3 regions of the Streptomyces sp. NPDC005805 genome follow, and region 2 is predicted to be linked to each of the others. Evidence: predicted binding sites of a transcription regulator. Region 2 holds the regulator's gene; each other region holds the start of a gene.
The links. The regulator HrcA, encoded in region 2, represses chaperone genes, less so after heat shock. The targets are predictions, from matches to a motif close to TTNGCACTCNGNNNNNCNGAGTGCNAA.
Positions count from the first base shown of each region.

Region 1 (2,267 bases), on a different contig from region 2:
CCTCCCTCCGCCCGCCCCGCGCCCGCCCCCTGTCCGCCGCCCGGGGGACGGTCGGCCCCCGCGGGCGGTGTCGGCCGGGCACGGGGACGGTCCGCTGACAGGATGCGACGCCATGCAACTAGTACGACAAAAGGGAAAGCTGATGACTTTTCGTGTGCGAGCGGCCCTCGCGGCGTTCGTCGTCGCCGCCCTGGGCGCGGGCTGCGCCGCCGAGACGCGCGGGACGGACCCGGCCGCGACCCCCGCGGCCGGCACCAGGGCCGAGGAGGAGCGCCGGGCCGCCGAGGAGGAAGGGGCGGCCGGTGCCCTGGCCGTGCAGGCCGAGAAGGTGCGCCGCGCCCAGGCGGCCCGCGCGGTCGCGGCGAAGAAGTGGGGCCTGGCCAAGACCCCGCTCGCCGCGCCCCCGCCCCCCGCCGCCAAACCGCGCATCACCACCCGCAAGGGCTTCGAGGTCACCGGCGGCGCGGGTCTGCCGCCCGTCTTCACCACCGTCCCCACCAAGGAGAAGATCGTCTTCCTGACGATCGACGACGGCGCGGAGAAGGACCCGGAACTGCTGCGGATGCTGTCCGAGCTCCGGATCCCGTACAGCGCCTTCCTCAGCGACTACGTCATCAACGACGACTACGCCTACTTCGAGAAGATGCGCGACAGCGGGGTGGCGCTGCACAACCACACCCTCAACCACCGCTATCTGCCGGGCCTGTCGTACGCGCAGCAGAAGCGCGAGATCTGCGGCCAGCAGGAGAAGCTCCAGAAGCGCTACGGCACCCGGCCGCGCCTGTTCCGCCCGCCGTACGGCAACTACAACGGCGACACGCTGCGGGTCGCCAAGTCCTGCGGCGTCGAGGCGGTGCCGCTGTGGGCGGCCGAGGCGTTCCCGGACCGCATGGAGTGGCGCGAGTGGGACCGGGACCTGCACCCGGGCGACATCATCCTCACCCACTTCCGCGGCAAGGGGGCCTGGAAGGGCTCGATGCCCGACATGATCCGCCAGGTCATGCGGACGGTCACCGACAAGGGGTACGCCGTGGCCAAGCTGGAGGACTACGTCTGAACCGCGCGCCCGGGTCAGGGGCGCGACACCGATACAGCCCTCCGCGCCGCGCCGCGGAGGGCTGTATTGGCACTCCGCTTGACCGAGTGCTAATCGCAGTCATAGTCTCGCTCCTGGCACTCACCACTGGAGAGTGCCAACACAGCGACGGGCAGGTCCGGCACCCGCGACGACGGATCCACCTGGTCGCCACCTCAGATCAATTGACCCCGTGAGATCTCCGAAGGGGGAGGTCGGATCGTGACGACCGCCAGCTCCAAGGTTGCCATCAAGCCGCTCGAGGACCGCATTGTGGTCCAGCCGCTCGACGCCGAGCAGACCACGGCCTCTGGCCTGGTTATTCCGGACACCGCCAAGGAGAAGCCCCAGGAGGGCGTCGTCCTGGCCGTGGGCCCGGGCCGCTTCGAGAACGGCGAGCGTCTTCCGCTCGACGTGAACGTCGGCGATGTCGTGCTCTACAGCAAGTACGGCGGCACCGAAGTGAAGTACAGCGGCGAGGAGTACCTCGTCCTCTCGGCTCGCGACGTGCTCGCGATCGTCGAGAAGTAATTCACCGATTTGCTTTCGAACCGCGCCCCTGGTCACCCCGCTGATTGCCGGGCGGCGAGGGGCGCGGCTCGTTTCGAGAGGACTTGAGAAAGCTCCATGGCGAAGATCCTGAAGTTCGACGAGGACGCCCGTCGCGCCCTTGAGCGCGGCGTCAACAAGCTTGCCGACACCGTCAAGGTGACGATCGGCCCCCGCGGCCGCAACGTCGTCATCGACAAGAAGTTCGGCGCTCCCACCATCACCAACGACGGTGTGACCATCGCCCGCGAGGTCGAGGTCGAGGACCCGTACGAGAACCTCGGCGCCCAGCTGGTGAAGGAGGTGGCGACCAAGACCAACGACATCGCGGGTGACGGCACCACCACCGCCACCGTGCTGGCCCAGGCCCTGGTCCGCGAGGGTCTGCGCAACGTCGCCGCCGGCGCCTCCCCGGCCGCCCTGAAGAAGGGCATCGACGCCGCCGTCAAGGCCGTCTCCGACGAACTGCTGGCGACCGCGCGCCCGATCGACGAGAAGTCCGACATCGCCGCCGTCGCCGCGCTCTCCGCGCAGGACCAGCAGGTCGGCGAGCTCATCGCCGAGGCGATGGACAAGGTCGGCAAGGACGGTGTCATCACCGTCGAGGAGTCCAACACCTTCGGTCTGGAGCTGGACTTCACCG
Region 1 is NZ_JBEXXN010000004.1:82,840-85,106, reverse strand. Features, by position in the region: gene ABZ457_RS04000 (polysaccharide deacetylase family protein) at 143-1,057, shown strand; gene groES (co-chaperone GroES) at 1,298-1,606, shown strand; gene groL (chaperonin GroEL) at 1,703-2,267, shown strand, end outside.
Region 1: groES (co-chaperone GroES) is a predicted target of HrcA. The motif match lies at 1,124-1,150, and genes of this name have one in related genera.

Region 2 (2,267 bases):
CAGCACCAGGGCGCCGACTGCCTCGGCCGCCTCCTCGGGCGGGACGCCCTGGCGCACCGCGTCCGCGCGGAGCGCGTCCCGCTCCCGGGCCATCAGGGCGTCCGCGCCCACCGCCGCGTGCACGGCGGCCCCGGGGAAGGCCGGGGTGCCGAGGACATGATCGAAGTGGGGGTGGCTCAGTGCGATGTGCGTCACGTGCGGCACGGGCGCGGCGGGGGAGTCCGGGGCCTCGCCGAGCAGGGCCGCGACCTGGGCGCGCAGCGCCGCCCCCTCGCGGAGCGAGGAGCCCGTGTCGTAGAGCAGTGCCGCGTCCCGCCCGACGACCAGGCCGACGGTCGCGTCCCAGACCGGGAGTCTGCGCCGCCCCACCCCGTCCGCCAGCCGCTCCCAGCCCGCCGCTTCCCAGGCGATGTCCCGTGCCGCGCCGATACCCGTAGCCATGCCCCGACGCTATCCGTCCCGCGCACCGGCGGGTGCGGGGGCGGGCGGTGTGACGAGTCGCGCGCCGCCGCCCTTGCTAGGGGTGTACCCGGCAGCCGTACACTGGCCGGGGCACCGCTGGCACTCGGACGCAACGAGTGCCAGCCGACCCGGAGGCGCCCCGGAGACGGCCCGGACGGCACGCGGACGCCCCCGGGAAGCCGGGAAGCACGACGAACGAACCTCGGACCCCGAGGCCGCCACGAACCACCGCTGGAGGTGCGCGATGCTCAGCGAACGCAGGCTGGAGGTGCTGCGCGCCATCGTCCAGGACTACGTGGGCACCGAGGAGCCGGTCGGCTCCAAGGCGCTGACCGAGCGGCACCGGCTCGGTGTCTCCCCGGCCACCGTGCGCAACGACATGGCGGTGCTGGAGGAGGAGGGCTTCATCGCCCAGCCCCACACCAGCGCCGGCCGCATCCCCACGGACAAGGGCTACCGCCTCTTCGTCGACAAGCTCGCCGGGGTGAAGCCGCTGTCCGCGCCCGAGCGCCGGGCCATCCAGAACTTCCTCGACGGCGCGGTCGACCTCGACGACGTCGTCGGCCGCACGGTGCGGCTGCTCGCGCAGCTCACCCGGCAGGTCGCGGTCGTGCAGTACCCCTCGCTGACCCGGTCCACCGTCCGGCACGTGGAGCTGCTGTCCCTGGCGCCCGCCCGGCTGATGCTGGTGCTGATCACCGACACCGGCCGGGTCGAGCAGCGGATGGTCGACTGCCCGGCCCCGTTCGGCGAGAGCGCGCTCGCGGACCTGCGCGCCCGGCTCAACAGCCGTGTGGTGGGCCGCCGTTTCGCGGATGTGCCGCAGCTCGTGCAGGATCTGCCGGAGTCCTTCGAGGCGGAGGACCGCGGCACGGTCTCCACGGTGCTGGCGACGCTGCTGGAGACCCTGGTCGAGGAGACCGAGGAGCGGCTGATGATCGGCGGCACCGCCAATCTGACCCGCTTCGGACACGACTTCCCCCTGACGATCAGGCCGGTGCTGGAGGCGCTGGAGGAGCACGTGGTGCTGCTCAAGCTCCTCGGCGAGGCCCCGGAATCGGGCGTGACCGTGAGAATCGGGCATGAGAATGCCCACGAGGGACTGAACTCCACGTCCGTCGTCTCGGTCGGTTACGGTTCGGGCGGCGAAGCAGTCGCCAAACTCGGCGTGGTCGGACCGACCCGCATGGACTACCCCGGAACGATGGGAGCGGTACGCGCAGTGGCACGTTACGTCGGACAGATCCTGGCGGAGTCGTAAGTGGCCACGGACTACTACGCCGTACTCGGCGTACGCCGCGACGCATCGCAGGACGAGATCAAGAAGGCGTTCCGCCGTCTCGCCCGTGAGCTCCACCCGGACGTGAACCCGGACCCGAAGACGCAGGAGCGCTTCAAGGAGATCAACGCCGCGTACGAGGTGCTCTCGGACCCGCAGAAGAAGCAGGTCTACGACCTCGGCGGGGACCCGCTCTCCCAGGCCGGGGGCCCCGGTGCGGGCGGCTTCGGCGCGGGCGGTTTCGGGAACTTCTCCGACATCATGGACGCCTTCTTCGGCACGGCCTCGCAGCGCGGACCGCGCTCGCGCACCCGCCGGGGGCAGGACGCCATGATCCGTCTGGAGGTCGAGCTCAACGAGGCGGCCTTCGGCACCACCAAGGACATCCAGGTCGACACGGCGGTCGTCTGCAACGGCTGCTCCGGCGAGGGCGCGGCCCCCGGCACCTCGGCGCAGACCTGCGACATGTGCCGCGGGCGCGGCGAGGTCTCGCAGGTGACGCGGTCGTTCCTGGGCCAGGTCATGA
Region 2 is NZ_JBEXXN010000040.1:26,738-29,004, forward strand. Features, by position in the region: gene ABZ457_RS21305 (MBL fold metallo-hydrolase) at 1-441, opposite strand, end outside; gene hrcA (heat-inducible transcriptional repressor HrcA) at 707-1,723, shown strand; gene dnaJ (molecular chaperone DnaJ) at 1,724-2,267, shown strand, end outside.

Region 3 (2,267 bases), on a different contig from region 2:
AGGGCGGAACGCGTCACCTTCGCCGGGTCGATGATGCCCTCGGCGATCATGTCGACGTACTCGCCGGTCGCGGCGTTCAGACCGTGGCCGACGGCCAGGTTGCGCACCTTCTCCACGACGACGCCGCCCTCGAGACCACCGTTGACGGCGATCTGCTTCAGCGGGGCCTCCAGCGCGAGCTTCACGGCGTTGGCGCCGGTCGCCTCGTCGCCGTCCAGCTCCAGCTTCTCGAAGACCGCGGAGGCCTGGAGCAGGGCCACGCCACCACCGGCGACGATGCCCTCCTCGACGGCCGCCTTGGCGTTGCGCACGGCGTCCTCGATGCGGTGCTTGCGCTCCTTGAGCTCGACCTCGGTCGCGGCGCCGGCCTTGATGACGGCCACGCCGCCGGCCAGCTTCGCGAGGCGCTCCTGGAGCTTCTCGCGGTCGTAGTCCGAGTCGCTGTTCTCGATCTCGGCGCGGATCTGGTTGACCCGACCGGCGACCTGGTCGCTGTCACCGGCACCGTCGACGATGGTGGTCTCGTCCTTGGTGATGACGACCTTGCGGGCGCGGCCCAGCAGGTCCAGGCCGGCGTTCTCCAGCTTGAGGCCGACCTCCTCGGAGATGACCGTACCGCCGGTGAGGATGGCGATGTCGTTCAGCATGGCCTTGCGGCGGTCGCCGAAGCCCGGGGCCTTGACGGCGACGGACTTGAAGGTGCCGCGGATCTTGTTGACGACCAGGGTCGACAGGGCCTCGCCCTCGACGTCCTCGGCGATGATCAGCAGCGGCTTGCCGGACTGCATGACCTTCTCCAGCAGCGGAAGGAGGTCCTTCACGTTGCTGACCTTGGAGTTGACGATCAGGATGTACGGGTCGTCGAGGGACGCCTCCATACGCTCCATGTCGGTGGCGAAGTACGCCGAGATGTAGCCCTTGTCGAAGCGCATACCCTCGGTGAGCTCCAGCTCCAGACCGAAGGTCTGGGACTCCTCGACGGTGATGACGCCTTCCTTGCCGACCTTGTCCATGGCCTCGGCGATCAGCTCGCCGATCTGGGTGTCGGCGGCGGAGATGGAGGCCGTGGAAGCGATCTGCTCCTTGGTCTCGACATCCTTCGCCTGCTCCAGCAGCGCACCGGAGACGGCCTCGACGGCCTTCTCGATGCCGCGCTTCAGGGCCATCGGGTTGGCGCCGGCGGCGACGTTGCGCAGACCCTCGCGGACGAGCGCCTGGGCGAGGACGGTCGCGGTGGTCGTACCGTCACCGGCGACGTCGTCCGTCTTCTTGGCGACTTCCTTGACCAGCTCGGCGCCGATCTTCTCGTACGGGTCCTCGAGCTCGATCTCCTTGGCGATGGAGACACCATCGTTGGTGATCGTGGGGGCGCCCCACTTCTTCTCAAGGACGACGTTGCGACCCTTGGGACCAAGGGTGACCTTGACGGCGTCGGCGAGCTGGTTCATCCCGCGCTCGAGACCGCGCCGTGCCTCCTCGTCGAACGCGATGATCTTGGCCATGTGAAGTGTCCTCCCGGACCTGTGGGTCCCCCCGCGCCGAAGGCAACGGGGGAGGATTGCATCGGATCGCGTCCGGCGCCCGCGACGGCCGGCCTGCGCGCCCTGCGGTTCCTTGCCCCGCACGGCCCGCGGGCCACACCGACCCGATCCAAGTTCTGTCACTCTCACTCGGAGAGTGCTAACGCCAATGATTAGCACTCGACCCCGGTGAGTGCAAGCGCCTTCGAAGACCATGGAGGGCGGCGGGTGGGCGCGGGCATGCGCGAGGGGCCCGCATCCCGGTGGTCGGGATGCGGGCCCCTCGGCGTGAGTGCGTCGGTGGCCGAACGCGCCTGGATCAGTCGGATCAGACGGCGAGCTTGACCATGTCCGCCTGCGGACCCTTCTGGCCCTGCGAGATCTCGAACTCGACCCGCTGACCCTCTTCAAGGGTGCGGTATCCGTCCATCTGAATCGCGCTGTAGTGGACGAAAACATCCGCACCACCGTCGACCGCGATGAAGCCGTACCCCTTCTCCGCGTTGAACCACTTGACGGTGCCCTGAGCCATGCCTAACTCCCCTATTACTGGCCCTTGCGCAGGACCGCACTTCGCGGACCCGGGTCAGACCTCACCCCGACAGGAGGGGTGTGCGCCGGAACGCGTCGACCGCGGCTGAATGTATCTGCACAACTGCCCTCTGCAACAGGTCAATCGGACGAGAAATCCAGGCAGGACCGATCGTTCGATCCGTACCAATCCGCTGAATTCCGGGGCAAGTCGGG
Region 3 is NZ_JBEXXN010000060.1:42,572-44,838, forward strand. Features, by position in the region: gene groL (chaperonin GroEL) at 1-1,502, opposite strand, end outside; gene ABZ457_RS25955 (cold-shock protein) at 1,849-2,052, opposite strand.
Region 3: groL (chaperonin GroEL) is a predicted target of HrcA. The motif match lies at 1,658-1,684, and genes of this name have one in related genera.